One region of the Rothia sp. 18CD1-1 genome, then DNA from elsewhere that is predicted to be linked to it. Evidence: predicted binding sites of a transcription regulator. Region 1 holds the regulator's gene; each other region holds the start of a gene.

Evidence for each region. Region 1 encodes HrcA, which represses chaperone genes, less so after heat shock. Its sites were predicted from a motif close to TTNGCACTCGNNNNNNNCGAGTGCNAA; they were not measured.
Region 2: the regulator HrcA is predicted to act here: its motif matches at 2,230-2,256, upstream of groES (co-chaperone GroES).
Region 3: the regulator HrcA is predicted to act here: its motif matches at 5,270-5,296, upstream of groL (chaperonin GroEL).

Annotation. Positions count from the first base shown of each region.
Region 1 covers NZ_JBUZLI010000008.1:255,553-264,277, reverse strand. The annotation lists gene lepA (translation elongation factor 4) at 1-1,622, shown strand, start outside; gene hemW (radical SAM family heme chaperone HemW) at 1,619-2,869, shown strand; gene ACS1BR_RS08220 (DUF4870 domain-containing protein) at 2,893-3,315, opposite strand; gene ACS1BR_RS08215 (DUF3097 family protein) at 3,416-4,309, opposite strand; gene hrcA (heat-inducible transcriptional repressor HrcA) at 4,453-5,445, shown strand; gene dnaJ (molecular chaperone DnaJ) at 5,513-6,640, shown strand; gene ACS1BR_RS08200 (16S rRNA (uracil(1498)-N(3))-methyltransferase) at 6,662-7,432, shown strand; gene ACS1BR_RS08195 (PhoH family protein) at 7,597-8,688, shown strand.
Region 2 covers NZ_JBUZLI010000003.1:259,260-269,712, forward strand. The annotation lists gene groL (chaperonin GroEL) at 218-1,807, opposite strand; gene groES (co-chaperone GroES) at 1,847-2,137, opposite strand; gene ACS1BR_RS03275 (class I SAM-dependent methyltransferase) at 2,341-3,696, shown strand; gene ACS1BR_RS03280 (glutamate--cysteine ligase) at 3,693-4,859, shown strand; gene ACS1BR_RS03285 (glycosyltransferase family protein) at 4,856-5,887, opposite strand; gene tsaD (tRNA (adenosine(37)-N6)-threonylcarbamoyltransferase complex transferase subunit TsaD) at 5,990-7,072, opposite strand; gene rimI (ribosomal protein S18-alanine N-acetyltransferase) at 7,069-7,560, opposite strand; gene tsaB (tRNA (adenosine(37)-N6)-threonylcarbamoyltransferase complex dimerization subunit type 1 TsaB) at 7,550-8,242, opposite strand; gene tsaE (tRNA (adenosine(37)-N6)-threonylcarbamoyltransferase complex ATPase subunit type 1 TsaE) at 8,264-8,830, opposite strand; gene alr (alanine racemase) at 8,827-10,050, opposite strand; gene ACS1BR_RS03315 (glycosyltransferase) at 10,189-10,453, shown strand, end outside.
Region 3 covers NZ_JBUZLI010000007.1:92,873-103,325, forward strand. The annotation lists gene ACS1BR_RS06225 (hypothetical protein) at 1-1,001, shown strand, start outside; gene ACS1BR_RS06230 (ABC transporter ATP-binding protein) at 1,002-1,637, shown strand; gene rlmC (23S rRNA (uracil(747)-C(5))-methyltransferase RlmC) at 1,775-2,920, opposite strand; gene ACS1BR_RS06240 (nucleoside triphosphate pyrophosphohydrolase family protein) at 2,959-3,267, opposite strand; gene groL (chaperonin GroEL) at 3,476-5,107, opposite strand; gene ACS1BR_RS06250 (LytR C-terminal domain-containing protein) at 5,383-6,063, opposite strand; gene ACS1BR_RS06255 (DUF3263 domain-containing protein) at 6,197-6,457, opposite strand; gene ACS1BR_RS06260 (uracil-DNA glycosylase) at 6,566-7,243, shown strand; gene ACS1BR_RS06265 (threonine/serine exporter family protein) at 7,240-9,276, opposite strand; gene ACS1BR_RS06270 (lipid II:glycine glycyltransferase FemX) at 9,390-10,453, opposite strand, start outside.

The DNA of each region.
Region 1 (8,725 bases):
AGGTGTCCGGGGTCAGCTACGCACTCAATATGATTGATACACCCGGTCACGTCGATTTCACCTATGAGGTTTCCCGCTCACTCGCTGCCTGCGAGGGCGCCCTCTTACTGGTTGATGCGGCCCAGGGGATTGAGGCCCAGACCCTGGCCAACCTGTACCTGGCTATGGAAAATGATCTCACCATTATTCCTGTGCTGAATAAGATTGATCTTCCCGCAGCTAACCCCGATAAATATGCCGAGGAACTTGCCCACCTTATCGGGGTGGAACCCGAAGATGTTTTGCGGGTCTCGGGTAAAACCGGTGAGGGGGTTGAGGAACTCCTTGACCGGATTGTTGAGACGATCCCCGCCCCGCAAGGGGAGCCCGATTCCCCGGCGCGTGCCATGATCTTTGATTCGGTCTACGACTCCTATCGCGGGGTTGTCACCTATGTTCGCGTGGTTGACGGTAGATTACAGCCGCGGCAAAAAATTAAGATGATGTCCACGGGTGCCGAGCACGACCTCCTGGAGATAGGCATTATCTCGCCCGAACCGCAACCCAGCGACGGCCTGGGAACGGGTGAGGTGGGGTATCTGATTACCGGGGTGAAAGATGTGCGCCAGTCGCGTGTAGGCGATACGGTCACCGGTGCGCGTCAGCCTGCAACCGAGTCGCTGGGAGGCTATGAGGACCCCAAGCCCATGGTTTTCTCGGGTCTTTTCCCCATCGACGGTTCTGACTACCCGGCCCTGCGTGATGCCCTGGACAAGCTCAAGCTCAACGATGCCGCTCTCATCTACGAGCCTGAAACCTCGGCTGCCCTCGGTTTTGGTTTCCGCTGCGGTTTTCTGGGACTCTTGCACCTGGAGATCGTGCGGGAGCGGCTGGAACGAGAATTTGGGCTCGACCTTATTTCTACGGCCCCCAATGTTATCTACGATGTGGTCGATGAGTCCGGGCACCCCCGACGGGTCACCAATCCCAGTGAGTTTCCCGAGGGCAAGGTTGCCACCATCCGCGAGCCAATGGTGGCGTGCACGGTGATTGCGCCCAGCGAGTTTATCGGTGCGATCATGGAACTGTGCCAGCAGCGTCGCGGCATATTGGGTGGTATGGATTATCTCTCACCTGACCGCGTGGAGATTCGGTATCGTCTTCCCCTGGCCGAGATCGTTTTTGATTTCTTTGATCAGCTAAAGTCACGCACTAAAGGCTATGCTTCTCTGGATTGGAAGTTTGATGGCGAAGAAGAGGCAGATCTGGTGAAGGTCGACATCCTGCTGCAGGGTGAGAAAGTCGACGCTTTTTCTGCGATTACGCACCGGGAGAAGGCGTACTCTTACGGTGTCATGATGACGGGTAAACTGCGCGAGCTAATTCCGCGCCAGCAGTTTGAGGTGCCGATTCAGGCGGCAATTGGTTCCCGTATTATTGCCCGCGAAAATATTCGCGCTATACGTAAAGATGTGCTGTCCAAGTGCTACGGCGGCGATATTTCGCGGAAGCGTAAACTTTTAGAGAAGCAGAAAGAAGGCAAGAAGCGCATGAAGATGGTGGGCCGGGTGGAGGTCCCGCAGGAAGCCTTTATTGCCGCGCTGTCTGCCGGCGACCAAACCAAAGATAAATCTAAAAAGTGAGCCCGGCTCAACCGGTGGGGGAGCCCGCTCCACTGGACGGTAGGATCCCCGCCCTTTCCGCTTCAGCGGGTAGGGGCCGCGGTTTTAGTCTCTACGTGCACGTGCCGTTTTGCTCGGTACGCTGCGGCTACTGCGATTTTAATACCTATGCGACCGAGGATTTTGGTGGGGGAGTCTCCCTGGAGAATTATGCTGCCGATGCTATCTCCGAGTTGGAGTTTGCCGCGGATGCTCTTTACCGCTCGGGTCTTGATCCCTCCCCTCTGAATACGGTCTTTTTTGGTGGGGGGACCCCCACCAAACTACCGGCGGATGACCTGGTGAAGATCCTGCACCGAGCAGCCGACATTTTTGGTCTTGCGTCCGGTGCGGAGGTCACAACCGAAGCCAATCCCGATTCGGTGACGGCAGATGATATGCGGATCCTAGCGGCGGGCGGGTTTAGCAGAGTATCTTTCGGTATGCAGTCTGTGGTCCCGCAAACTCTTGCGGTTCTTGACCGCACCCATAGTCCGGCAAACGTACCATACGTGGTTGAGCAGGCTCGGAAGGCAGGCCTTCAGGTTTCCCTGGATCTTATCTACGGAACACCGGGGGAAACACTCGAACAGTGGCAGCAGTCGGTGGAGGCAGCCGTGAGCTACCGGCCGGACCATATTTCTGCCTACTCGCTCATCGTTGAGGAGGGCACCAAGCTCTGGGCACAGATCAGGCGGGGTGACTATCAGATGCCCGATGACGACCTGATGGCCGACATGTACCTTGCCGCCGAACGCACGCTGGCCGAACACGGCTACCGCTGGTACGAGGTTTCTAACTATTCGCTCTCTCCCACCAGCCGGAGCCGCCATAATCTTGCCTACTGGCAGAACCATAATTGGTGGGGGATTGGCCCCGGCGCCCACTCGCACGTCAACGGTACCCGCTGGTGGAATCTCAAGCACCCGCTGGCGTACGCTCACCGGGTGCGTTCCGGGCAGTCACCGGCGGCAGCTCGGGAGGTTCTGAGCGAAAGCACCCAAGCTTTTGAGACCGTTATGCTGCGCTTGCGCACGGCCGACGGTTTACCAATTTCTGTGCTGGAAAATATCCATGGGAGGGGAGCCACCGCGAATAAGCTCGACTGGCTACGGGGGCAGGGTCTTCTTGAGGAGGAGGCTCTGGAGGATGGGCGGGTAGTGCTCACCCTCCGGGGAAGGCTATTGGGGGATGCGGTAACCCGTGAGTTGCTCCCCGAACTCGAATAGACCCAGAGGCCGCCCGGGTCCACCTATTTTTTGGTGGTGCGGCTGGCCAAAAACCGGTCGTAGAGCTCGGTGTTATAGCGGTACTGGTAGGGGTTTCCTCGGTTGACCTTGATCCCCGCAACCAGGGACATGAAGGCGAGGTATATCCACAGGAGGGCGGCCAGTAGTCCAAAGAACCAGCCAATCACAGGGATTGCGGAAAGAAACATGCAGGCGATAATCACCAGGCTGGGCAGGAGGGTGAAGTTAAAGGCTTCTCGCGATTCTTGCTCGGTGAAGGGGCCTCGGCCGCGATAGAGGTAGAGGATAATACCCGAGGGTAGGCAGCCCATAAATCCGCCAAAGTGTGCGAGCGTGGCGATGTTGCGATCTTCGTGCACGGTAAGTTTTTTAGCCTGGGCGGGGGAACCCTCAAATGCGGACTCTCGTGAGGTAGCGGTCTTCAAAAAATACTCGCTCTTCTGTGGTGGTAGGGTACGGATACGATGATTAGCTAGGTCCTATTCTAGGGGAGGAAGGTGCGGATTGGGGGTAGCAGCTGTCAGGTTATCTATCTTTTATCGAGATCCCCGGCACATGCTCCTGGGTAGTCAGGAAATCGATAAGCTGTTCGACCGGACCGAGAATGTGCGGTTCTAAATCCGCGTAAGAATCTACTGCGGCAAGCATACGTTTCCATCCGGCAGCTATATCTTCCCGGTCTCGGTGGGGCCAACCGAGTCTTTTCAGCACACCTTTTTTCCATTCTTCACTGCGGGGAACCCGAGGCCAGGCCGGGATACCGAGGACACCGGGCTTGATTGCCTGCCACACATCAACGTAGGGGTGGCCGAGAATAAGCACGTTTCCGGCGGCACCCGGCACCTGCATGGCCTCAGCCACCAGGGAGGTCTCTTTGCTGCCGGTCACCAGGTGGTCGACCAGGATACCCAGCCGGCGCCGGGGCGAGGGGGTAAACTGTCGTACTGCCCGGGCAAGGTCGTCTAATCCGTGGAGGGGTTCTACCGCTATGGCCTCTACCCGCAGATCATGACCCCACACTTTTTCTACGAGTTCGGCATCGTGGATACCCTCAACCCATAAACGACTGGAGCTGGCAACCCGGGCAGGAGCATTGTCGACCACCCGTGACCCGGAGCGAGAGATACGTGCGGTCCCGGGAGTAGAGACCGGTGCGGGTGCGAGCACCTTGACCGGTTCCCCCTCGTAGAGGAAACCAAATCCCAGCGGAAAAGATTTTACTCTCCCCCGGGAATCTTCGAGACCAATCACCCGTATACCGCCAATGGTTTCGAGGGAGATGACGGCCCCCACCCAGCCGGTTTCAGCGTCTTCAAGGACGATACCCGGCTGGACTCTGAGGGCGCGAATTTTCTTCTCCCGCCTGTGTTCTCCGATTGAGGTGAGATCTTGCGACCCCCAAGAATAGTAGTCATTCACGGTTTGTTCTCCAGCCTCGACGTGATAGCCTCTCTCAACCTTAGCCCACAGCGTACCCGCTTCAAGACAGCGTAGCCCGGGTACTACAGTTGTATTAGCACTTACACTGAAGGAGTGCTAATTTCTTTTTGCCAAGGAGATAGGTGAGACCAAGGCTTCAACGCAAAGACAGGGTATTGCAAGCGATTGTCGAAGACTATGTTTCTTCGCACGAGCCGGTGGGGTCTAAAGCGCTGATCGCACGGCACGGACTTAACGTATCGAGCGCAACCGTTCGCAATGATATGGCGGTACTCGAAGAGGAGGGCATGATTACTGCCCCGCATTCCAGTGCTGGGCGTATACCCACGGAGAAGGGGTACCGGTATTTCGTTGATAAAATTACCGTCCCGCAGCCTCTTTCGTCCGGAGAAAAACAGGCTATTCTCCGCCTGCTGGACAGTTCGGATAGCGTCGAGGAACTGTATGTGCGCACCGTTAAAATCCTTTCACGGTTGACTCAGCAGGCCGCAGTGTTGCAGTATCCTGCGCCCACCCTCACTACTGTGCGTCACCTTGAGCTTGTCCCTCTTGCAGAACATCACATAAGTATAATTCTGATCAGCAATTCGGGGCAGGTATTGCAGAAAACAGCAACGGTCTCTCCCTACACTGAACAGGACCTTGCGGAGGCCCGGAGCGAGCTTTTACAGAAACTAGTAGGGGAGCCCATCGGGGATATAGGTTCCGGCCAGAAATTTCTCTCCGAGCTCTGTCGGCAGTTGGGGCAGAGCCTGACGCTTTTTGCGCGCGATGACGGGTCCTCACGGCTGCTGTTTGCCGGAACTTTCTACCTGGCGCAGTCCACCTCGGACTTTTCCTCGAGTATAGCCCCCATCCTGAACGCTCTCGAAGAACAGGTAACCATGGTTCGTTTGCTCAATGAGATGTCCGAGGATTCCCGCGGATTTAGTGTGCGGATTGGTGCCGAGACCGCGTCGGTGCCGCTTACCGAAACATCGGTTGTTGCCAGCGTCTACGGGAGACAGGATCTTTCGAGGGTCGGGGTCATTGGTCCCACCCGCATGGACTATCTCAGTATCGTATCGGCAGTCCGGGGTGTTGCTAGCTATCTCACAAAAATTTTGGGTATCTAGTATCCGGCATTAGAATTTCAACGCTAACATAAAACCTTGAGGTTTATTCACGGAAAGAAGTTATTGAGTGAGCGATCATTACCAAACACTGGGTGTATCACGTGATGCAAGTCCCGAAGAGATCAAGAAAGCCTACCGCCAAAAGGCACGTAAGCTACACCCCGATATTAATCCCTCCGCGGAAGCAGCCGAGGAGTTTAAGAGGGTCTCCCACGCCCACGATGTGCTCTCCGATCCGGAAAAACGCCGTATCTACGATCAAACCGGAAACGAGAACGGGCAATCCCAGGGTGGGTTCGGCGGGGCCGGCGGCTTTAGTGGGTTTGGTAGTTTTGGGGATATTTTTGAGAGTTTCTTCAACCAGGCACCGAGTGGGCCGGCGAGCCGCACCCGGCAGGGCCAGGATGCTCTGATCAATGTTCGGATTGATCTCAAGGACGCGGTGTTTGGTGTTGATAAACCCATTACGGTAGACACCGCGGTTACCTGTGAGCTCTGCCATGGTGAGGGTACCGCGCAGGGAACCCACCCCGAGACCTGCCAGGTCTGTCAGGGGCAGGGGTACACGGCGCGGCAGGTGCAGTCGATTCTGGGGACCGTGGTTCAGCAGGTTGAATGCGCTGCTTGCCACGGCTACGGCACCGTTATTAAAAATCCCTGTCCCGAGTGTTATGGGGAGGGTCGGGTACGCGAGCGTAAATCGCTGACCATTAAGATTCCGGCGGGTGTTTCCAGCGGGGCACGTATCCGTTTGGCCGGCCAGGGTGAAGCCGGTACTCACGGGGGGCCCAACGGAGATCTTTATGTAGAGTTACGGGTCAATAACGATCCGACTTTTAGTCGGGAGGGGGATGACCTTCACGCCACCGTTGGTATTTCGATGGCCGCGGCCGCCCTGGGGACAGTGGTGAAGATAGATACTTTTGACGGTACTCAGGAAATTGAGGTGAAGGCGGGAACCCAGTCGGGCGATGTGGTGACCCTCAAGAATCTCGGTGTCACCCGTCTACGGGGGAGCGGTCGAGGGGATCTGCGGGTACACATCGAGGTTCGAACACCCACCGATCTCACCGGTGAGCAGCGTGAGCTCCTTCGCCAGTTTGTGGCCAGTCGCAATGAGGACCTCAATGTGAGCGAAACGGTGTCGGAAAAACACGGTTTCTTCTCCCGCTTCAAAGAGCGCTTTGAGAAGTAGAAAAATCGGTTTCTTAGTTTCATGACTTCCCCCGTTTTTTACTGCGATACCGCGACCCTTGAGAATCTGGGGGTCGCCGATACCCTGGTGTTGGATGGCGATGAGGGACACCACGCAAAAAACGTGAAGCGGCTCAATGTTGGTGAACCTGTCGATGTCTCGGATGGGCGGGGTAGGCGGGTCCGCGGTGAGGTGCGCGCACTCCTGCCGCAGGGATTAGAGGTGACCGTGCGGGAGCTGGTTACCGAGGTAGCGGGCCCCACCGTATACCTGGTACAGGCGCTTGCTAAGTCTGACCGTGATCTGCTGGGTATCGAATTAGCTACCGAGCTGGGAGTCAACGGTGTTATCCCGTGGGCGGCTGAGCGCTGCGTGGTGCGCTGGAAACAGGATCGGGTAGCCAAGTCTCATGCCAAATGGGAGAAGACGGTTGCTGCTGCTGCCAAGCAGGCTCGCCGTGCCTGGATTCCGCCGGTGGACGATTTGCATACCTCGGCCCAGCTTGCCGAGTACATGCGCGCGCAGGGGCCGGGGTCCGCTATTTTTGTGTTGCATGAAAATGCGGATACGCGGTTGACCGGGGCTTTCGCTGACTTGCTCGGGGAGCGGGGGCTTCCGCAGAAGATTTTTGTGGTGGTGGGTCCCGAAGGCGGTATCAGCGAACACGAGCTGCAGCTGTTTACCTCGGCAGGAGCTTTGCCGGTGCGTCTGGGGAAGGAGGTCTTGCGATCATCGACCGCCGGGTCCGCTGCGTTATCGACCATTAATACGCTTGCGGGGACCTGGTCATAGGTGAGGTGAGGTCTGTCCTTTTCAAGGGTTCACTCTGAGCATGAGTGCCTGTCTTCTACTCGGAGGATTGTCCCCATAGAGACTAACCTTGTAAGAGGAAAACATAATTTTTATCCTGTAGCACTACCGTGAGGAGCTCTGATTTCGGCCTAGGCCGGTTATTTATGGCAACCACCGCTTCGGGCGCAAACCGCCCACTGTCTACCGCCCGAACTTTTTCTTTCGACAGCCGCGCCGAGATGGTGGCGGTTCTGGGCCCCTCGGACTCCAGTATCTCGCTGATCGAGTCAAGTTTCCCGGCTGTGTCTGTCCGCCCTAAAAATCTTGACGTGGTGGTATCCGGGCCCGCCGAAGAGGTCACCACCATTATTCGTCTGCTGTCTGAGCTGCGGCAGCTAGCACTGCACGATACGCTCATCACCCCGGACACGGTTTCGCGGATTATTACCATGTTGGCCGCAGAATTGTCCCCATCGGTTTCGGGTACGGGCCAAAATATTCTTAGTTCCCGCGGTAGAAATATACGCCCCAAGACGGTCAATCAGAAGGAATACGTGGATGCGATTGACCGTCACACAGTTGTTTTTGGTATAGGCCCCGCCGGTACCGGCAAAACCTATCTTGCTATGGCAAAGGCCGTGCAGGCTTTGCAGGCTCAGGAAGTAAACAGGATTATCCTGACCCGCCCGGCTGTTGAGGCTGGAGAACGCCTGGGATTCTTGCCCGGCTCACTCAGCGACAAGATAGACCCCTATCTACGACCGCTCTATGATGCCCTCCACGACATGATAGACCCCGGGTCCATACCCGGGTTGATGGAGGCCGGCACCATCGAGGTCGCCCCGCTTGCCTACATGCGTGGACGCACCCTCAACGACGCCTTCATTATTCTTGACGAAGCGCAGAATACTACCGCCGAGCAGATGAAAATGTTCCTCACCCGCCTAGGTTTTGGGTCGAAAATGGTGGTCACCGGTGACGTCACCCAGGTTGATTTACCATCGGGACAGTCTTCGGGTCTTCGGCAAATCCGGCAGGTTCTGGACGATATCGATGAGGTTTGTTTCTCAACTCTTGATGCTCAAGATGTGGTTCGGCATTCATTGGTCTCAGATATTGTTTCCGCCTATGATCGGTGGGACCGGGATAAAGCTGCTATGGAAAGAAAGCGGATGCGCAAGGGGAAAAGGCAGGCCCGTGAGGTGGCTGCGGAGCGGCTTCTTGAGAAGAACGAGATTGATACGGCAGGGGAGTAGGGCTAGTGACCATAGATTTTGACCTTGGGGAAGTGGC
Region 2 (10,453 bases), on a different contig from region 1:
AGCAGATACACAGGCACCAAGTGCAGAACGTTACCCGATAAACCTGGGAACCCCTCCACCTATCACGGGGTTTCTGCACCTCTGTGAGCAAGCACAACACAGTTTAGCCCACAAATTTCTGCGCCGGTTCCCCAACAGTGCCGACACAAACCGCCCGCCTCCAGCGTCTGCCGGGGCGGGCGGTCCGTTACCGATGGGTAGAGGGTCTCAGATCCCTCTAGTCTTCATCCTCGGTCTCCTCGGGTTTGTCGACCACCAGGGTCTCGGTGGTCAGCACCAGGGCCGCAATTGAGGCTGCGTTTTCCAGCGCAGACCGGGTTACCTTGACCGGGTCGATCACCCCGTCGGCGATAAGATCGCCGTACTGGGCGGTCTTGGCATTGAAGCCCGACCCCGCGGGTAGCTGTGCCACGCGGCCAACCACCACATAGCCGTCCTGACCCGCGTTCTCGGCAATCCAGCGAAGCGGCTGCACCAGGGCACGGCGTACGATCTCAACACCGGTCTGGGCGTCCCCGCCCTCAAGCTCCACGCTATCCAGGGCTGCCAGAGCATGCACCAGGGCGGTACCGCCACCGGCAACAATGCCCTCCTCCAGGGCGGCGCGGGTCGAAGACACCGCGTCCTCAAGACGGTGCTTGCGTTCCTTGGCCTCAACCTCGGTGGCCGCACCCACCCTGATTACGCCGACCCCGCCGGCCAGCTTGGCGAGACGCTCCTTGAGCTTCTCACGATCCCATTCAGAATCAACCTGCTCAATCTCAGCCCGCAACCTGCTGACCCGCTCAGCGACATCTGCCGCCGAACCGCCACCGTCAACAATGGTGGTGTTATTCTTGGTCACGGTCACGCGCCGGGCACTACCCAGCTGGTCAAGGGTCACGCTGTCAAGGCTGATCCCCAGCTCACCGGTAATCACGGTGCCGGCGGTCAAAATAGCCAGATCCTGCATAATCGCCTTACGACGGTCACCAAAACCGGGCGCCTTCAGCGCAACGACGTCCAGGTTGCCGCGCAACTTGTTGACAACGAGCGTGGAGAGGGCCTCACCGTCAACATCTTCGGCGATAATGGTCAGCGGCTTCTTGGCCTGCACAACCTTCTCAAGCAGCGGCATAATCTCGGCCACGGTCGAGATCTTGCCCTGGTAGAGCAGGATTGCGCTGTCAGCAAGCACCGCCTCCGCCCTCTCGCTATCGGTTACAAACGAGGGGGAAAGGTAGCCCTTGTCGAACTGCATACCCTCGGTGATCTCCAACTCGATCTCCGTGGTGGAGCCATCCTCAATGGTAATTACGCCGTCTTGGCCGACCTTGTCAAAGGCCTCGGCCAGTAGCTCGCCCATCTCGGGAGACTGGGCCGAAATCGCCGCCACGTGAGCTACCTCGCCGCCGGCAACCGCGCGGGCGTTCTCCAGCAGTCTGGCCGATACCGCGCGGACGGCGGTCTCAATACCGCGCTTGACCTCCCCCGGTGCCGCACCGGAAGCCACGTTGCGCAAACCCTCGGCAACCAGCGCCTGGGCCAACACCGTGGCGGTGGTGGTCCCGTCGCCGGCAACATCGTTTGTTTTGGTTGCGACTTCCTTAGCCAGCTGGGCGCCAAGGTTCTCAAAAGGATCTTCAAGCTCAACTTCGCGGGCGATGGACACGCCGTCGTTGGTGATGATCGGCGCACCCCACTGCTTGTCAAGAACCACATTGCGGCCGCGCGGGCCCAGGGTTACTTTAACAGCGTCCGCGAGTTTGTCGACACCTGCCTGAAGGTGCTTACGAGCGTCGTCGTTGAATTCAAGCTGTTTTGCCAAGAATTCATCAACTCCTTCTTAGTTGGTGCAAAAATTTACTTAGGAGACGACGGCCAGGACATCCCGGGCCGAGAGAATAAGGTACTCCTGCCCACCAAAGGTTATTTCGGTACCCCCGTATTTGGAGAAGATCACGGTGTCGCCCTCAGCGACATCGACGGGGATGCGCTTGCCCGAATCATCGGTGCGGCCGGGGCCCACGGCGATCACGGTGGCTTCCTGGGGCTTTTCTTTAGCGGTATCGGGGATAATGAGGCCCGAGGCGGTTGCCTGCTCAGCCTCAACAATCTGCACAACAACGCGGTCTTCAAGCGGCTTAATGGATGACATGTTTTCTCCCTTAAGGGTCAGTCTTTTATTCTGTTGACTGCGCCCGGTTAGGGGTTTGACTGTCGTCGCGGTGCCAGCAAACCCCAAAAAAATTAGCACTGCGCGCAGCCAAGTGCTAACACAAAACTTTAGATCTGTGACTTGCGGCTGGTCAAGAGAACATGCGCGTTTCGCGGTGAGCGCACCGGTTATGATGGTCAGCAATGTTTTCTTTTACTGTCCCACCCGATTTTTATCCCGTCCCCGCTCGCGCACTCACCGATCGGCAGCGGGAGGCAATCGACCGTTTTACCCCTTTCTCTGCCGACTCTGCCCTTGCAGCGGTCAGCACACTGCGCGCCGAAGGCTTCAACCCCGCAGATTCTGCCGCCGTACTCGACCAGGCCAAGCTGCGTACCCGTGCCGGGGCAAAATTTGGTGACGCCGCAGAAGACATGCTTTTTACCGAAGCCGGCTACGAGCAGGCTAGCCGCAGCTCAGTAGCCGACCTGCACGCGCGGCGCGTGAAAGAAGCCGGTATAGATGCGGTGGCTGACCTCGGCTGCGGAATCGGTGCCGACTCCCGAGCCTTTGCACAGGCGGGGCTTTCGGTCACGGCGGTGGAACGCGACCGAGACACCGCCTCCATAGCCGCCTATAATCTGCGCAATTTCACCGGGGCACGGGTCTTCTGCGGAGACTTACGGGCCTTCAAAAGCACCGACAGCGACCGGATAGCACTGTGGCTTGACCCCGCCCGGCGCCGGGTACGGGGCGGCACAACCGAGTCGCGCTTTTTCGACCCCGAGTCGTTTTCACCGCCCCTCTCCCACATCCGCAAGCTGGCATCGACCGGCATAGCGCTGGGCGTGAAAATGTCGCCGGGACTACCGCACGAGATGATCCCCGACAACTGTGAGGCACAGTGGGTGTCCCAGAACGGCACCCTGCTTGAGACGGTACTCTGGTTTAACGCGCTGGCGCGGAAAGGGGTGCGCCGAAGCGCCACAGTACTGGAGAAGGGAACCTTCCGGGCCCGCGTGGCCGCCCACCTCACAAGCGAGCGCACCGTATCAGAACCGGCCCCCGTGGGCCAGCTCAAAGAATACATATATGAGCCCGACAGTGCGCTGGTGCGTTCGCACCTGATCCCCGAGCTTGCCACCGACCTGGGTGCCCATCTGCTCGACGAACGCATTGCCTATCTCACCGCCGAGAAACCGATCTTGAGCCCCGCTGCCAGTTGCTTTCGGGTGCTTGAGACCATGCCCCTGAACACCGGGGTTCTCAAAAACTGGGTGCGCACACACCGTATAGGTGCCCTCACCATCAAAAAACGGGGTGTCGATATTGTTCCCGAGCAGCTGCGCAAAACCCTGCTGGCCGGGGCCGGGAGAAAACGCTCCGAGTCAGCTACCCTGATCCTCACCCGGGTAGGAAGCGGGTCCGCCTCGTATCGTCTTGCCCTGCACGTTGAACCGCTCACGGGTCGGGGCGGTACAGGCAGCTCGCACCGGGGCTGTCACAGCCGCGCCGGGGAGCATTGCGGGGCGCAAGCTAATACTATGGGAAAACCATGACCAACATCCAGAGAGCTATTGTGCCTTTTGCAGATTCGGCCCGGTCAACCCTCGGCCTGGAATGGGAGCTTGCCCTGGTGGACAGGGACACCGGGGAACTCACCTCACGGGCCCCGGAGGTTCTTGAGCGGGCCGCACAGCGGACCCCAGGGCTCTTTGACCTCACCGAAGGTGCGCATATCACCGGCGAGTTTCTCGACAACACGGTGGAGCTGGTCAGCGGTGTCTGCGCCACGGTCGCCGAGGCGGTGGCTCAGCTCCAGCGGGCCGCCGACCAGCTGCGGGCCACCACCGATAGCATGGGGATCGACTTCTTCTCTGCCGGCACCCACCCCTTCTCGCACTGGCAAAACCAGCCGGTAGCCGCCAAAGAGCGCTACCGGAAGATGCTTGACCGCACCCGCTACTGGGGCCGGCAAATGGTTATCTACGGTGTGCACGTGCACACCGGCATAGATTCCCGTGCCAAGGCTCTACCGGTGGTAGCCGGCCTCACCAACCTCTACCCCCACCTGCTGGCTCTCTCCGCCTCCTCACCGTTCTGGGAGGGCCACGATACCGGCTATGCCTCCCAGCGGGCCCTGATGTTCCAGCAGCTGCCTACCGCGGGGCTTCCCTTCACCTTTGACACGTGGGAAGAATACGAAGACTATCTACGGGATATGATCACCACCGGGGTGATCGACGATCCCAGCGAAAATCGCTGGGATATTCGCCCGGTGCACCATTTTGGCACGGTTGAAATGCGTGTGTGCGACGGTCTGCCCTCCCTGGGTGATGTCGCCGGAATCGCCGCCCTCACCCAGTGCCTGGTCGAGTCAATCAGCCGCGACCTCGATGCCGGTCAAACGGTTGAGCCGCTCAAACCCTGGCACGCCCGGGAGAATAAGTGGCGGGCCGCCCGCTACGGCTTAGAGGCCACCATTATTTGCGACAACAGCAACAATGAGCTGCCGGTGAGCGAAGATATTGCGCGCCTGGTGGCGGACCTTGAACCCGTTGCCGCAGACCTGGGCTGCCTGGACGAGCTTGCCGGTATCTGGCGTATTCTGCGCGAGGGCGGGAGCTACCGAAAGCAGCGGGAAACCGCTGCCGCCTCCGGCGGTGATCTGCGGGCGGTGGTGCGCTACCTGGTGGAGGAGGCTCAGCGGCCCGCACCCTAGCGGGGTTCGGCCAGCAGGGTCTCCAGCTCAGCCATCACCTGCCGCCACATCGCGGTATAGGTGTATTTCTCTCTCACCGTCTCCGCCGCGGCCCGGCCCAGTTCTGCACGTAGGTGCGGATCTGACACCGCGCTGTCAATCACGCTGCGTAGCTGCCGGTGGTCGTGCACGGCCGGCATGAGCGCCGTACGGTCAGAAAAATATTCTTTCATGGGTTCGGTCCCCGTCACGACCAGGGCCGCCCCCGTTGCCGCCGCCTCAAGGGCAACGGTCTGCCCCGTAGGGTAGGCGAGCTCGTGGGTGGGTATCACCACGGTCTGGGCACGGTGGAGCAGCCTCTTGTACTCCCCGTAGTCCACGGTACCCAGCCGGGTCACCGAATCGGGTACCCGCATACCCTCAATATTCGAGTCTCGGCAGACTAAAAGAAGCTCGGTGTCGATCCCCCGCATAGCGGCAAGCAGGGTGGCATAGTCACGGCCGCGGTCGGACCCCACGGCAAGAAGAGGAATATCTTTCTCGGCCTGGGCAACAAAACTAAATTGTTGAGACGCAAACCCAAAGGGGATAGACCTCACCTGACCGGCGGGAAAACCGTAGCTCTCCAGCTCGGCCACCTGGTTGCGGCTCAGCACAAAGATGCGGTCGACACCCCGGTAGCGGCGCACGGTCCGCTGCCGCTGCTGGCGGCTCATCGACCGCATCTCGTCGGTGAGCCAGCAGGCGATAGTCACCAGCGGTTTTCTGCGGTAGCCGGGCACCCGGCACCGCTTGAGGAGGGCTGGAAACAGTGCCTGATTCTCTAAAAAGGTCAGGATCAGGTCCGACCTGCGGGCAAGCGGCACCGATCGGATCGCTCGATCCAGCGGAAAACCGAGCCGGTGCTCGGCGACATCGCGAAGTTTTCTGTGCAGCCTTCCCGAGGCTACCGGAGCCTCAACCAGGTGAGATTTTTCGGTTTCCAGCAGGTCAACACCGTAGGGGCCATCGTGTGCGCTCCCGCCGCACAGCACCGTAATCTGTATCATGAGCCGGTATCCTCCCGGTGGACAGTGGTTCTTGGCTGCCGATAGTACACGGCTTCCGCAGGGATCAGTCTAGCAGGGCCCTTCTCCCTCGAAAAAGAGATCCTAGCCCAGCGAAACCGCGGTGACCGGCAGAGACGAATCCGCCTCAAAGCCCAACCCCGAGGGGTGGCGTCCCTCGGCCACCAGGCGGGCACCCAGCGCGGCCACCATGGCCCCGTTATCGGTGCACAGCGACAGCGGGGGAACCACCAGCTCAATACCGTGTTCAGCACAGCGCTGCTCGGTGAGCTGGCGCAGGCGGGAGTTCGCCGCCACTCCCCCACCCAGTAGCAGCGTGGTGAAACCGTATTCGGTGGCGGCTAGAACAGCCTTTTTACTCACGATATCGGCCACAGACTCCTGGAACGATGCGGCAATATCGGCAACCGGAACCCGTTCACCGCGTGCCTCAAACCCCTCCACCGTGCGCGCCACCGCGGTTTTCAGACCCGAAAAACTGAAATCGTAGCGGTGCGGACCCGGCTCCTGCGCTGTTCCCATGAATTTTTGGGCCGACATACCGCGAGGAAAACGAAAAGCCGCCGGGTCACCCGCCGAGGCGGCAGCATCGATCGCCGGCCCACCGGGATACCCCAGGTCCAACAGCCGCGCCACCTTGTCGTATGCCTCACCTGCGGCGTCATCGAGGGTAGCACCGAGCAACTCCACATCCGAGACGATATCGCGTACAGCCAGAATCTCGGTGTGACCTCCGGAGACCAGCAGGGCACCCAGACCGGGCATGTTACCGGTCGAGGCTATACCACCCCCACCCAGCAGGCCCACCCCCACGTGAGCCACCAGGTGGTTAACACCGTAGAGGGGTTTTCCGGTGGCAAGAGCCAGCGCCTTAGCGCTCGAGACACCCACCATGAGGGCACCGGCCAGGCCGGGGCCGGCGGTCACGGCAATGGCATCAAGGTCGTCAAGCTTAACCCGCGCCTGCTCCAGTGCCGCGGTGAGAGCCGGCAGCATCGCATCGAGGTGGGCGCGCGAGGCGATCTCGGGAATCACCCCGCCAAAACGAGCGTGCTCGTGCATAGACGAAGACACCGTGTTGGTCAACAGATGGCTACCGCGCACGATTCCGATACCCGTCTCATCGCACGACGATTCGATACCCAGCACCAGAGGTTCTTGGGTCACTCTTTTTCTCCCTGCCCTTTCAGTATTTTTTGCATGACGAGCGCATCTGTACCATCGCGGTAGTAGCGCTCCCTGGTATGAATATGCGTGTAACCGTTGAGTCGGTAAAGGTTCTGTGCCCGCGGGTTATCAGCGCGCACCTCAAGCAGGATACGCGACGCCCCGTCCCCGGCTGCCTGCCGATGGAGCAGGTTCAGAAGGGCCCGTCCCAGCCCCTGCCCCCGGTAGGTGGGGAGCACGGCGATCGTCTGAATATCTGCGGTATCGGCCGCGATCATCAACCCGGCGTAGCCCACAATTTTTCCGCCCCGGACAGCCACCAGGTAGGTGCGGGTGGGGTGGGTGATCTCTGCCAGAAACATATCCGCGCACCAGGCATCAAGGGGGAAAAGCTGCCGCTCAATCTCGTGCACCTGCGGAATATCGTCGGGGGTCATCTTCCGCACCGCGACACCCCGCGGAAGTTTTTCTGCGGGGTTAGCGGACATCGTGCCCCGCTTTCTTACGCGCTGCCGGCACCTTGGCATCGGATTCACGCAGGTAGAGGGGGGCGGTGTCCGTGGAGAGTTTTTCGATACCGATCCGGGCGGCTGCCGCCAGCAGCGAGTCCGCCCGCGGCACCGCGTCTTCAAAGCCATCGACAGCCTGGAGGGTGTCGCCGTAGATTCCCCCGCCCCGTCCAAAAACCGGTAGTGCCGGTAGCCCGGTAGCGGGCCCCACGGCGGGGCCGGAACAGAGCTCATACCCGGTAGCGGTGAGGGAGAACTGTGCCCAGTATATTTCTCTTCTTCGGGCATCGGTGGCCACTATAAAACGCCTGTAGCCGCAACAGAGAGCTCTCTGGGCAGCGTCCTCGGCAATGGCGTAGAGACTCATGAGCCCGTAGACCGGTAGTGCTCGGGCGAACCCCAGGGCGCGAGCTGTGGCGATTCCCGCCCTCAGACCGGTGAACGGTCCGGGACCGGTACCCACCAGCAGGGCTGAAAGCTCTTCCCAGCCAACCTCCGCCTCTGCCAGCAGGCGCTCGGCATAGGGAGCCAGCACCTCGGCGTGGGAGCGGGTATCATCGCTGGAGCGGACGGCAAGAATTTTTGCCGGCCCCGCGGACTGAGACACCCGGCCCAGGGCTACGGATGCGGTAGCGGACGAGTCAATTGCAAGTATCAGCACGCTACCAGTCTAGTGTCTGCGTCAAATGAGGGCAGCAAGCTCTTCTCCAGCCTGCCCCTCCCAGCGCGGCCCGTAGGCCCTGATCGTCAGCTGCCGCGGCTGAGATTCCTCGTCGGTTTCATCGTCCGGGTCACTACCACCCCGGAGGTGGTCACCGTGCGGCGCGGCACTGCCCCCTCTCGATCGGGCCAGCTCAATCTCCAGCCGGGAGTCGCTGAGGTGCTCCGCTTTACCTCGGCCCCACTCGATCACCGTCACCGATCGATCCATGGAGGATTCCAGGTCAATGTCGTCAAGTTCCTCTGCCGAATCCAACCGGTAGGCGTCTACGTGCACCAGGTCTGGCCCACCGGGCCGGGGGCCGTCGGGCAGGTTGGGGTGCACGCGGGATATCACGAAGGTGGGAGAGATAATGCCGGCGCGCACACCCAACCCCTCCCCCAGGCTACGGGTAAAGGTGGTTTTACCGGCACCCAGTTCGCCGGTGAGAATGAGGAGGTCCCCGGCGGCGAGCTGGGCGGCCAGTCCCAGTGCCAGTCTGCGCGTATCGGCGGTATCGCGCAGGGTTGTCCGCAGTGCCCGGGTCATCGGTTCCCTCCCCGGCTGCCGGCACCTGCACCATAGATACGGTCAACCCTCTCCGATATTCCGCTCACTATCTCATAGTTGATGGTGTCCGCGGCTTCTGCCCACTCGGTGACCTCCGGGTCCTCGCCCGCACCAAAAAGCACCGCCGGAGCCCCCAGGTAGCCCAGTGCCGGATCTGCCAACCCGGGTGCTCCCAGGTCTATCACCATCTGGTCCATGGCTATACGCCCCACCTCCCGGTAGGTTTTTGCCTCTGCCCCGGCCGGGTAGACACGCACGGGTCCGCCCGTGGCCGCCCTGGGGATACCGTCGGCGTAGCCTACCGGCACCAGAGCTAGCGTGGTGGGGGCTTCGGTGATGTAGCTGAGGCCGTAGGAGACTCCCTGACCCGCCGACACCTCTTTGACACCGCTAATGAAGGTTTGCAAAGTCATAGCCGGTTTTAGTCCCAGCTGACGGGGACTCACCCCGGGAAAAGGCGAGAGGCCGTAGATTCCCAGCCCCACGCGCACACCGTTGCAGAGGACGGATACCGGATCCTGCGTATCCGCCGCCAGGGTCGCCGCAGTGTTGGCCAGGTGGATCAAATCGGGGGTCAGGCCCACCCGGCGGGCGGCCTCGACAGCGTGAATAAACCTGTCACGCTGCATTTCCGTTTCGCCGCGTTCGGGCTGGTCGGCGACGGCCAGATGGGAGAGTATACCGCGTACCCGCACCAGCCCCCGGCGTTCGAGGTCGCGGGCACGCTCGATGAGCAGGGGCCAGTCAGACTCGGTGCAGCCGTTGCGCCCCAGCCCGGTGTCGATTTTGAGGTGGAGGACCGCCTGTCTGCCCGTCTGTGTGGCTGCGGCGGCAATTCTCTCCAGTTCCCAGCCCGAGACCCCCAGTTCCACCCGGTGGTCGAGGGCTGCGGCAAAGTCGGTATTCACCGTGTGTGCCCAGGCCAGAAGCGGGGCATCTATGCCCGCCCGTCGCAGGGCGAGGGCCTCACGGACATGCGCCAGGCCCAACATGTCGGCACCTGCTGCGCATGCCTGTCGGGCAACCGGCACCGCACCGTGGCCGTAGGCGTTTGCTTTGACCACCGCGATCAGTTTCCGCCGCCCCACCAGCTGGCGGATACGACCAACGTTGTGGCGCACCGCCGAAAGGTCAACCACCGCCATGCGCTCGGGTGCGCCCGGAGCGAGAGAGGGCAGGTAGGAGGGTTGAGCAACCATGCATAAAATCCTTGGAGTCGACAACAGCTTTTTTACCGTTTAGTATCTCACGAGTGGCCGGTCTCTCGCCGCGGTATCCGCCGGGAAGAGATTGCCGGTGCGCGGCACAGGCTCAAAGCTCTTGCTAGAGTAGTCACAGTGAGCGAACGATCTCCCCTTCACCTGCACATTATCTCCATGCACACCTCCCCGCTAGCCCAGCCCGGTAGCGGTGATGCCGGGGGCATGAACGTGTATATTGACCGTTCGCTACGGGCCATGCTAGCCAGATACCGGCATATCTCCTGTGAGATTTTCACGCTCGCTACCGCACCGGCGCCCCGGCTAACCCGCCAGATTTCACGCCGGGCACTGATCCACCGGGTCTATCTACCGCAGGCAGCGGGGGCGAACAAAGAGGAGC
Region 3 (10,453 bases), on a different contig from region 1:
GAGCGGCCCTCCTCTGTATACTCGCCATGGGAGGGGTATCACTGACCCTCCTCCGCTTGGGCTGCTGGACTCTGGTTGCGGCGGTAGCCGGTGTAGCCTTTTCCGGGCTTCTTCTCCCCGCCTTTCCCGGAAGGCAAGAACTCCAGCCCACCCTACACAGGGCCCTTAACTTCATTGCTTCCCCAGAAGGAGCCCACACCCTACTCGGTATCCTTACCACTCTCTTACTTGCCACCGCCATCACCCTGCCGAAACTGTTAAAATTTCCCCGAGGCCAAGCCCCCATAGACTCCCCACCGGTCCACACTCGACGGGCTCTCCCCCTGCCTCGGAACGCCTGGGGCAGGCTCATAGCATTACCATTGACAACCCTTCGAGACCGCCCCGACAGCGAGACCGGAGAAATACTCATCTCGGTCAGGGCCGCACTCTGCACCGCGGCTTTTGGGCTGGGCGCGTTATGGACCGCATCAGCGGCCCCGGTCCTCCCCACCGAAGCCGCATGGGGTATTGCCGCCTCCGGTCCCCTCTTAGCGGCCGGACTCACTCACGGAATATGCTCCGTCAACACCTACCAGTCCCTTCTGCCACACCTTACGGCCTCACATCTGGGCGAGCGCGGCGTGGCAAGCGCACTCATCTGCTCAACCTTTTTGCTTTGTGCGCTCCTCGGTGCGGCCCCATTACCCATGATTATATTTTCATCCACGCTGCCGGTGGGGTCAGCTCTATCTGCCTGGCTCACCGGGGCCCTCCTCGTCTCCCCTGCCACAGTTTTTGCCGACTGTCTCTTTCCCGCACGGATCCCAGCCAACTCTAACGGCCGTATCCGACAACACCCGGTGGCCACCCTACTGTCTACCGGTCTCACCCTGTCCATCTGTGCGGCTATCTACGCCGGCTTACATATTGGTATCCCCATATTCATCATGATCGTCGGGGCTGCATCTCTCGCCCCCATCTGTACTCTGACCGCCCATTTCCCGCGAGGAGCACTCTAAATGCCCCTTCTCTCCATCACCGACCTGCACTTCGGTTTCATCCCCGATCACCCCGTCCTCAAAAACGTAAACCTCAGCCTTGACGCTGCCCAAGCAGCGGTACTCACCGGGCCAAACGGTTCAGGAAAATCCACCCTGCTCAATCTTCTTGCCGGCGCACTGCGGCCAGATAGCGGGCAGGTCACCCTGGCCGGCCTCCCAGCCCATACCGTATCCGCCCGTCGCTCCCGATGGCACATGACATCTCACCCGGCGCTCTTCCGGCTTCTGACAGTGCGCGAGCATCTTGAATTTTACGCTGCCGCTCACGGCAGAAACCCTGAAGATTCCCTGAGCCTGGTGCGACAGCTCATTTGTGAAGATGTGACAGACCAACTCTGCGCACAGCTCTCCACCGGCCAGGCCCAAAAAGTGTGGTTTGCCGCAACGGTTGCCGCCAGCCACGCTCCTGTACTCCTGCTGGACGAACCGTTGTCAGCCATCGACACAGAGTCGGTCCCGCTCATGGTTGAGATACTTGAGGCCGAACGCAGTGCAGGGCGCTGCATGGTCGTTGTTACCCATACCCACCGCGACCTTCTCCCCAACACCTGGTTAGGGATCAACCTTCGCTCCCTCTCACATGAAGAATCATGATTGCCGTCGACTATTTCCGTGCGGTGGACGGCAAAAGATAACCCGCACCCAGATCCTAGGTTTCGTCCGAGATCCTCAGTTATTTCCTAGGATCTCGGACGAAACCTAGGAATTCGAGGGCAAAGGTCTCACCGACGCTACCGCCGGCTCAGCAGAGTTATCACCTCGTAGTGCTTAGTCTGCGGAAACATATCAAGCACCTGGGCTCCCACCGGCGCGTAAGAGGGCATAGACTCCATATCTTTGACCAGTGTTTCGGCCCTACACGAGGAATAGATAAGGGTTTCAACCCCCGACGACTCAATCCAGGCGGCAAGCCGTTCGCCCAAGCCCCGACGCGGCGGGTTCACCACCAGCATCTCGGGTGTGGGCACCGCGCGGGGTCCGGCGTCCAGGGCGAAACCCGTAGCGTCCCCCACCTCAAATCGCACGTTCCCAAGCCCCAGCTCTATCGCGCTCCGCCGGGCACTGGCAACAGCCTGCTCGCTGATCTCAATACCGGTCACCTCCGCCCGATCGCCCAGTACCTGCCCGGCGTGTAAACCAAACCCGCCAACACCGCAGTACAGATCCCACAGGCTGGCCGGAGCCACCTCGGCAACCCAGTGCTGCCCGCGCCGGTAGAGTTCCTCAGCAAGAGCGGTGTTGGTTTGAAAGAAACTCTGCGGGCGCAGGTGTAAAGTTAGCCCTCCGACCCGCATGGGTAGGGTCTGCTGCTCCGTAAGAATAATCTCCTCGGCCCCCTCCAGTAGGGCAACGTGCTCGCGCAAGAGGTTCACCGAAATCACCCGCAAGCCCGGGATCTCCCGCTTTAAACGGTCGACCTCCCTGCGGATAGGCACCAAAAGTTTTTTAGAACGCAGCACAAACCGGACCATAGACTGCCCACCAGGTGCAACGGTCACCAGAATATTCTTCAGTTCTCCCCTTCGCCGCCGAACACTGTAGGGGGTGAGCCCTGCCCGCCGAATCAGTGAACGGAGTGCCGGTAGCATAGCGGTAATCTGCGGATCGTAGAGGCCGCAGTGAGCGAGATCAACTCCTTCCCCGTCCCGGTTGATAACACCCAGGGTAGGGTTTTGAGTGTCTCCGCCCACCGCCAGTTTGGCTTTGTTGCGGAAAGCCGACTCAGGGCTAGCTACCGGTTCTAGCCAGGTAAGACCGGTCCAGGAAGCGAGCAGGCTCTCGGCCCGCTCTTGTTTACCCTCTAGCTGACGACTGTAGGGGGTCTCGATCAGGGTACAGGAGTGGCAGAGTCCCGCCCGATGGTAGTGGCAATCCATAGCTTCACCATCTTACCGCCCCTTACCCACCGGTCCAGCTAGTTAAACTGTTGCCGCTTCTGCTCTAGGAAACCTTCAACACATTCCCGATATGAAAGCCCCATACGATCCGCCAAAACCGCTAACCACCAGGTGCATTCACCAATTTTGAAAGCCAACTCATCCGCACCTTCACTGGGCCAGCGTCCCTGCTGGGCCATGGTGTAGCGGCCCACCAGCCCGGCGTCCGTGAGGAACGCCAGGGCGTCCTCCTCCACCGACCAGTGAGACCCGTGGTGAAGATCCTCTAGCCGGTGGTACTGCGCGCGAATATCACGCGACTCTTCAGTAACTCTCTGCAAATCCATTCCGCAGTCCCTTCTCATCAATACACACTCCGGTGAGCTCGGGATGGTCTAACCGGCCGCCGGTCACCCCGCCCACCAATAAATATTCCGGCAAGCCCAGACAACCCACACTATAGTAAAGCAGAAAACCCCGCACCAGCTTCTACCATCACGGGTAGGGCTACTGCGGGGTTTTCTCGCTAAGTACCGAAGGGGCCTAGCGGGCTGCTTACATCATGCCGCCCATACCGGGGTCCATTCCGGCAGCCGGGTTAGCGGCACCGGCCGGCTCGGGCTTATCGGCCACCACTGCCTCGGTGGTAAGGAAAAGACCGGCGATAGAGGCAGCGTTCTGCAGAGCGGAACGGGTCACCTTCACCGGGTCGTTAATGCCGGCAGCCATGAGGTCCTCGTAGTCACCGGTTGCCGCGTTCAACCCGGTACCCTCGGGAAGCTCACGAACCTTAGCCACCACAACGCCGGGCTCCATACCCGCGTTGGTAGCGATCTGCTTAAGCGGAGCGTCAACAGCCACCCGCACGATCGCCGCACCGGTTGCCTCGTCACCGTCAAGGTTGAGGGAGTCAAATACCTTGGCACCAGCCTGGATCAGAGCTACGCCACCACCGGCGACGATACCCTCTTCAACGGCTGCCTTAGCATTGCGCACAGCGTCCTCAATGCGGTGCTTACGCTCCTTCAGCTCAACCTCGGTTGCCGCACCCGCCTTGAGCACAGCCACACCACCGGCCAGCTTAGCCAGCCGCTCCTGCAACTTCTCGCGGTCGTAGTCAGAGTCAGAGTTAGCGATCTCACCGCGGATCTGAGCCACACGACCCTCGATGGCCGCCTGGTCACCGGCACCCTCGATGATGGTGGTCTCATCCTTGGTCACCACAACCTTGCGAGCAGAACCCAGCAGGTCAATGGTTGCCTGCTCCAGCGAGAGACCAACCTCCTCGGTGATCACCTGGCCACCGGTCAGCACGGCAATATCCGCCATCTGAGCCTTACGGCGGTCACCAAAGCCCGGGGCCTTCACCGCAACAGACTTAATGGAGCCGCGCATCTTGTTCAGCACCAGAAGCGCCAGAGCCTCGCCCTCCACGTCTTCAGCGATAATCAGCAGGGGCTTACCCGCCTGCATGACCTTCTCAAGTACGGGCACAAGATCCTTCACATTGGAAATCTTAGAGTTCACAATCAGGATGTAAGGATCCTCAAGCACCGCCTCCTGACGGTCAGCATCGGTCACAAAGTAGCCGGAGAGGAAACCCTTATCAAAACGCATACCCTCGGTAAGCTCAAGCTCCAGGCCAAAAGTATTCGATTCCTCAACCGTGATAACGCCCTCTTTACCGACCTTCTCCATGGCCTCGGCAATAAGCTTACCGATCTCGGGGTCACCGGCAGAGATAGAAGCGGTTGCGGCGATCTCCTCTTCGGTCTCAACCTCTTTCGCGGAGCTCAGCAGCTCAGCGGTAACCGCCTCAACAGCCTTCTCAATACCGCGCTTGAGCGAGAGCGGGTCAGCACCGGCAGCAACGTTACGCAGACCCTCGCGCACCAGCGCCTGAGCCAGAACGGTGGCGGTGGTGGTGCCGTCGCCGGCTACATCGTCGGTCTTCTTAGCGACCTCTTTAACCAGCTCCGCACCGATTTTCTCGTAAGGATCCTCAAGCTCAATTTCCTTAGCGATAGAAACACCGTCGTTTGTGATGGTGGGTGCACCCCACGACTTCTCCAAGACGACGTTGCGGCCGCGGGGACCCAGGGTCACCTTCACGGCATCGGCCAGGGTGTTGAGCCCTTTTTCGAGGCCGCGGCGGGCCTCTTCATCAAAAGCAATAAGTTTTGCCATATTTACTTAATCCCTCCTGGACCAAGAAGTTATTTTTCTTTCAACTGTGCCCGCGACGGACGGCGCCGCCCCCTGCGCGATCTTCACGAGAGGAACCTGCACCTCACAGGGTGAAAGTAAGTTTTTTCTCTCCCGGTACACCGCAAAATCTAGCACCGCGATTTAGCAGTTAAGCACCGAGAGTGCTAAATCAATATTGGCACTTGAGTAAGGCAAGCGCAAACCTTTTCACCCCGCTGTCAGACTTAATCGCCCTGAGCGCACAGGGTGCCTGTTTACTGGCCGGTGTAGCCGCCGGCCTGGTTGGGGTCGATGTAGCCGGCACCATTCCCGTACCCTGCATCTGCGCCCGTTTCGGTTCCCGCGTCCGTGCCGGTTCCCGTACCCGTATCCGCACTAGCCTGCCCGGAGCTTTGGCTTGTACCGGTGTAATCGGGGCCCAGCACCGCGTAGAAATCCACCTGCGCGGCCGGGTCCTCCTCGATCAGCGCTATACCCAAGGAGTCTGCCAACGCGTTAGCCTCCGCGGCCTTCCCGGCGGAGTAGAACAGAACCGATGTTGTTACCGGCACGCCCTGCCAGTTGTCGGTGGTGGTGACAGTGTAGCCCTGTTCCTCCACTACCCGCTGAGCCTCGGTGGCGGCACCGACGTAGGCGCCACCATTGTAGATCTCGACCTCCTGGGCGGCGGTACCCTCGCTCGCCTCAGCAGTTGGGGACGCCGACTCGGCGGCCGGCGCCGACGATGCAGACGACGCCGAGGCCTCGGGCGAAAGGTTGCGCGGCTGGTAGATAAACATCAGGGCCCCCACCAGAAGGGAGAGGCAGCCCGCCACCAGAATAGCGATAAACCCTTTACTCGAGGTTTTTTCCTGTTTTTCCCTACCGCGGTAAGCACCGCGGCGCTGGGAATCTTCGGGAACATCATCAAATTCGTCGCGGGGATACTGGGTCACGGGGTCCTCCAAAAGATGCGGTGAGAGAAATATTTGAATTACCCTCTAGGGTACACAGGTATCGCCGTGCACGGATTGATTGCTGGCCGGCAGCGATGCGAAAAGTTAGCGGGAATACGGTGTTCTTGCGGTGCTAATCCTGCCGGTGCTGACGTAGCCGGCGGGTGAGTGCTGGTTCGCGGGCGATAATCCGGGGGTCATCGATCATGGTGTTGAGCCGCTGATAGTAGGCGATGGGCGCCATTTTAAGTTCTCGGCGGATTGCCTGCTCCTTGGCACCGGGATATTTCCAGCGGCGTTTTTCGATGGCAAGAATACCCGCCTCAAGGGACTCCTCTGCCACGATACTCTCCCCGGTTTCTGCTTCCTCTGGCTTCGATCCTGTCTCGCTCATCGCGCCCACCCCTTTTCTCTCTGCATACCGGCTGCCCGGTCACTTTATTTTCGATAGCCTAGTCTTGAAACGCATATTTTCATACCCTTCTCGTTTGTGAGGTGCACCGTGCCAGCTCAGCCCCTGGATCACATTATGGCAGCAGATTGGGCAGATGCCCTTGCTCCCGTTGAACCCAATATTCGGGCTATGGGAAATTTTTTACGTGAAGAACACCGGGCCGGCAGACACACCCTACCGCCGTCCCGGGATATTTTTAACGCCTTTCAACAGCCCCTTGCACGGGTGCGGGTACTCATCATTGGACAAGACCCCTACCCGACCCCCGGGCACGCTATGGGGCTGTCCTTCTCCGTGCACCCCGATGTGCGGCCGCTTCCCCGATCTTTGCAGAATATTTTTCGGGAGCTACACAGCGACCTGGGGGTGCAGCCGCCGCAGCACGGGGACCTTTCTGCCTGGAGTAAGCAGGGAGTGATGCTTCTCAACAGGGTGCTCTCGGTCGGTGCCGGCGAAGCCGGATCACACCGCAACCTGGGCTGGGAGGCTGTCACTACCCGGGCTATACAGGCCCTGGCGGAGAGGGGGAGCCCCCTGGTAGGAATCCTCTGGGGCAGGGATGCACGCAATGCCCGCCCGCTCCTGGGCAACTACCCCTGTGTGGAATCTGCCCACCCCTCACCGCTTTCGGCCTCGCGCGGCTTTTTCGGGTCCCGCCCCTTCTCACAGACCAATAGCTACCTGGTACAGCAGGGCGCTGAACCGGTTGACTGGAGACTGGGCTAGCGGTCGAGGGTGTGCGCCCCGGTCTGCTGCGCACCGACCTCGCGGCGGGGCCGCAGCGCACGCTGCACAATATTCTGCATAATGTAGCTGCCCAGCACCACACCCGAAGCCATGGACACCACAATCCCCACCGCGGTCACCATGCCCGGAACCCCGGTCACGGAGTCAGCTTCCACCGTAAACATATACAGGCCACGGAATATAGAGAGGCCGGGAAGCAGAAAAGTCAGACCCGGAACATAAAAAATAGCGGCCGGTGCATGAAGCCGGTAGGCCAGGTAGGTGCTCAGCAGCCCAATGACCATAGCGGCAACAGCCGTGTTAGCTCGCCCCGCCCCGGCCCCAAAAGAATAGGTAAACAGATCATAGACCGCAATACCGCAGGTTGAGATCAGCACAACCCACAGCAGGGTGCGAATACGGGCGTGCATGGTCACCCCGATAGCCACACTGGCAAGCACCATAAAAATATAGTTGGTCCAGAGATGGGGCGGATCAAACACGGTCTCTTCAACATTGAGCTCAGAAATACCGATCGCTGATAGCACGGCAACAGCCGAGGCAAGACCCACCACTATACCCAGAAATGACATGCCGGTTGAAACAACCTTACCCGCCGCCGTCAGCGGAAAACCGTTGAGAGCATCCTGCACCGACGACACCAGCTTGGACGTGGGCAGAAGCATAATCAAACCCGCAGCCACAATGTGCGGGGCCGCAACGCTCACCCCCATATTCGCAACCAGTGACGAGTCCCCGGACATGTAGATAGCAGAAAAAGTCACCACCCCGGCGCCCGCCGCCATGTTAAAGAAACTGGGCATATTGAGCCGAGCAATCAGCTGGTCCACAAAATAGATCGCCAAAAACACCAGACCCGCGGCCACCCCCGCAGCCGGCGAACCTCCGATACCAATGGTCAGCGATGACGCGGTCACAATATTTGCCAGCATAAGAACCAGCGGCGAGTACGGTTTCTTGGCCTCGTTGATTTTCAGCAGCCGCCGCTCAGCACGGCCCCGCGGCAGCTGGTTCTGGGTGATGTCGTAGATGAGCTTGTATATGTCATCCAGCGCCGCATAGTTATCGGACGAAGAGCGCACCACCCGCATCACGGTGTGACTAAAACGCTCCTCCTTGGTTTCCTCACCGTCGGGGTCCACGGTGTTAAGTGCCCGCGTGTGCAGGTCAACATCGTCGATATCGGAGACATAGTTGATGATGACCGACTGGTTGGTGATATCCACCTCAACGTTATCGAGCCCGTAGGCCGCGCACACCGAGACGATCGCCGAATCAACATCGACGGTATCTGCCCCGTAGTGGAACATGGTTTCAGAGAGGCGGAGGGTGAAGTTGAGAATCTCACGCGCCTGCTCTTTCTCCCGCACATAGTCTTGGCGGTCACGTTCCCGCCGGGTTGCGGCAAATTGACGCTGGGCTAGTCTGGCCATACCCCGCATGGGCTTGGTGAGGGAGCGGTCAGCGTGCACAAAAGATTTAAACGAGGACTTGACCCAGCCGGGCTTAGCAGTGGTGAGATGGCCGGGGGCCGTCAGGGGGCTGGTCAGCTCGGCCGACGGGTAGGCGGCTTGCGCGACCCCGCCCGTGGTAGGAGATCGCGGGGTATCCGCCGAAATGACCGGAAGAGCCGCGGTTAAAGGCTGCGGCTGCTGCGGCTCACTCACCGGCTCAAAAGGGCTCTGCCCCGAACCCCCCACCGGTTGCTGACCGCTGTGCCCGGTAGCCGACTCTTCACCTTCACCTGCGGTATCACCGGCACCCGCCGTACCGGCCCGTAACGAGTCACGCAGATGGGGGTCACGCACCTCGTCCAGCGATACCACCGGAACCCCCAGCTGCCCAGAGAGGCCCTGTGTCGCCCGGGGATGTTGGGGTCCGGGCAGGGGTGCACTGGCACCAAAGACAGCGCTGTCCTGCCCCTCAGCGGTAGGCTCAGCGGCACCTCGATCAAACGCAAAGGCAGAAGGGTAAGCCGTCTGCCGCAAAACTTTCCTCTCAGAATCGCTCACCGAGCCCTCCTCTCCGACTGTCTTTCATACCGTTTACGCGCAGCGCGGCTATTCATAAGATAGCCCACCTCACCGCGTATCGGTGGGTGGGCGCTGTATACCGAAAAATTATCCTAGTAGAAAGGCTGCCCCGTTTTACGCACCCACAGGCCACGCATCACTTTCTCCGCAAAATTGACCCACACCTTATATTTGACCGGAGACAACACCTGGTCCCACACACCAACATAGTCGATCACGGTCTTGGTAAACGATGTTTTGAAAAGCCCCAAACCGTAATGGTGGTGGTCCTTATTTTTTAGCTGATCTTTGGGAGGGGTCCCGCAGAAGTCATAGCTTGTGATTCCGTGTTCTTTCATGAGGTCGGTGATCGCGGTCCACTGCACCTGGTGGGAATCACCGTACTGCTTACGGCGGGGCTTGGATCCGCCGTCTTTGTAGGTCCCTTTCTCGCCGTAGTTGATCACGTAAGCGCCCACAGAGGGTTCTCCGTCTTCGTAGGTGAAGTAGAGCCGGCCCTGCCCGGCTTGAGCAAAATGTGTCCAGAAATCACGGTAGTAGTCGTAGGAGCGTAGGTGCACCTTGGCGTTCCCCTGCCCCACGGTGTCCATGAGCGCGTACATGGTGCGCATATTTTTTTCGGTGAGCTCCACCCGCTCCACCACGCAGCCTTCACGGGCAGACCTGCGCACCGCGTTACGGCCGCGGGAGTGCAGGGATTTGAGCACCTCTTCTTCGCTCTTGTCGGTGTCGAGGATAGCGGTGGAGTCGTTGGGCTGGATATTCCAGGATTTCACCAGTCCGCTGCCGGAGAGCACAGCGCTAGTGTGATCGTCTGCCAGGATATCCGGTTCAATTTTCACGGCAAAAACACCCAGCTTCTGCTCCCGAATAAAAACCCGGTTTGCCTCGACAATAGCCGGTATGTCCTCAACACGGTCAACGCCTGGGCCCTTGATCATGTACCAGATTTTGCCCAGTACCGGTACCTTTTTTTCAAGCACCAGGTTGTAGCTGGTGAAGGGATTCTCCTCACCGTCGATGTCGGTGGTGCCCTCGTAGACCAGGTGGAGCGGCTTCCAACCATGCTTGGCCTTAACGGAGGCAAAAGACTCCGACTGTAACAGGTTGCCTCCGCCGGGGTTGGAGATCACGTGATCGTCCCAGTGAGCTACTT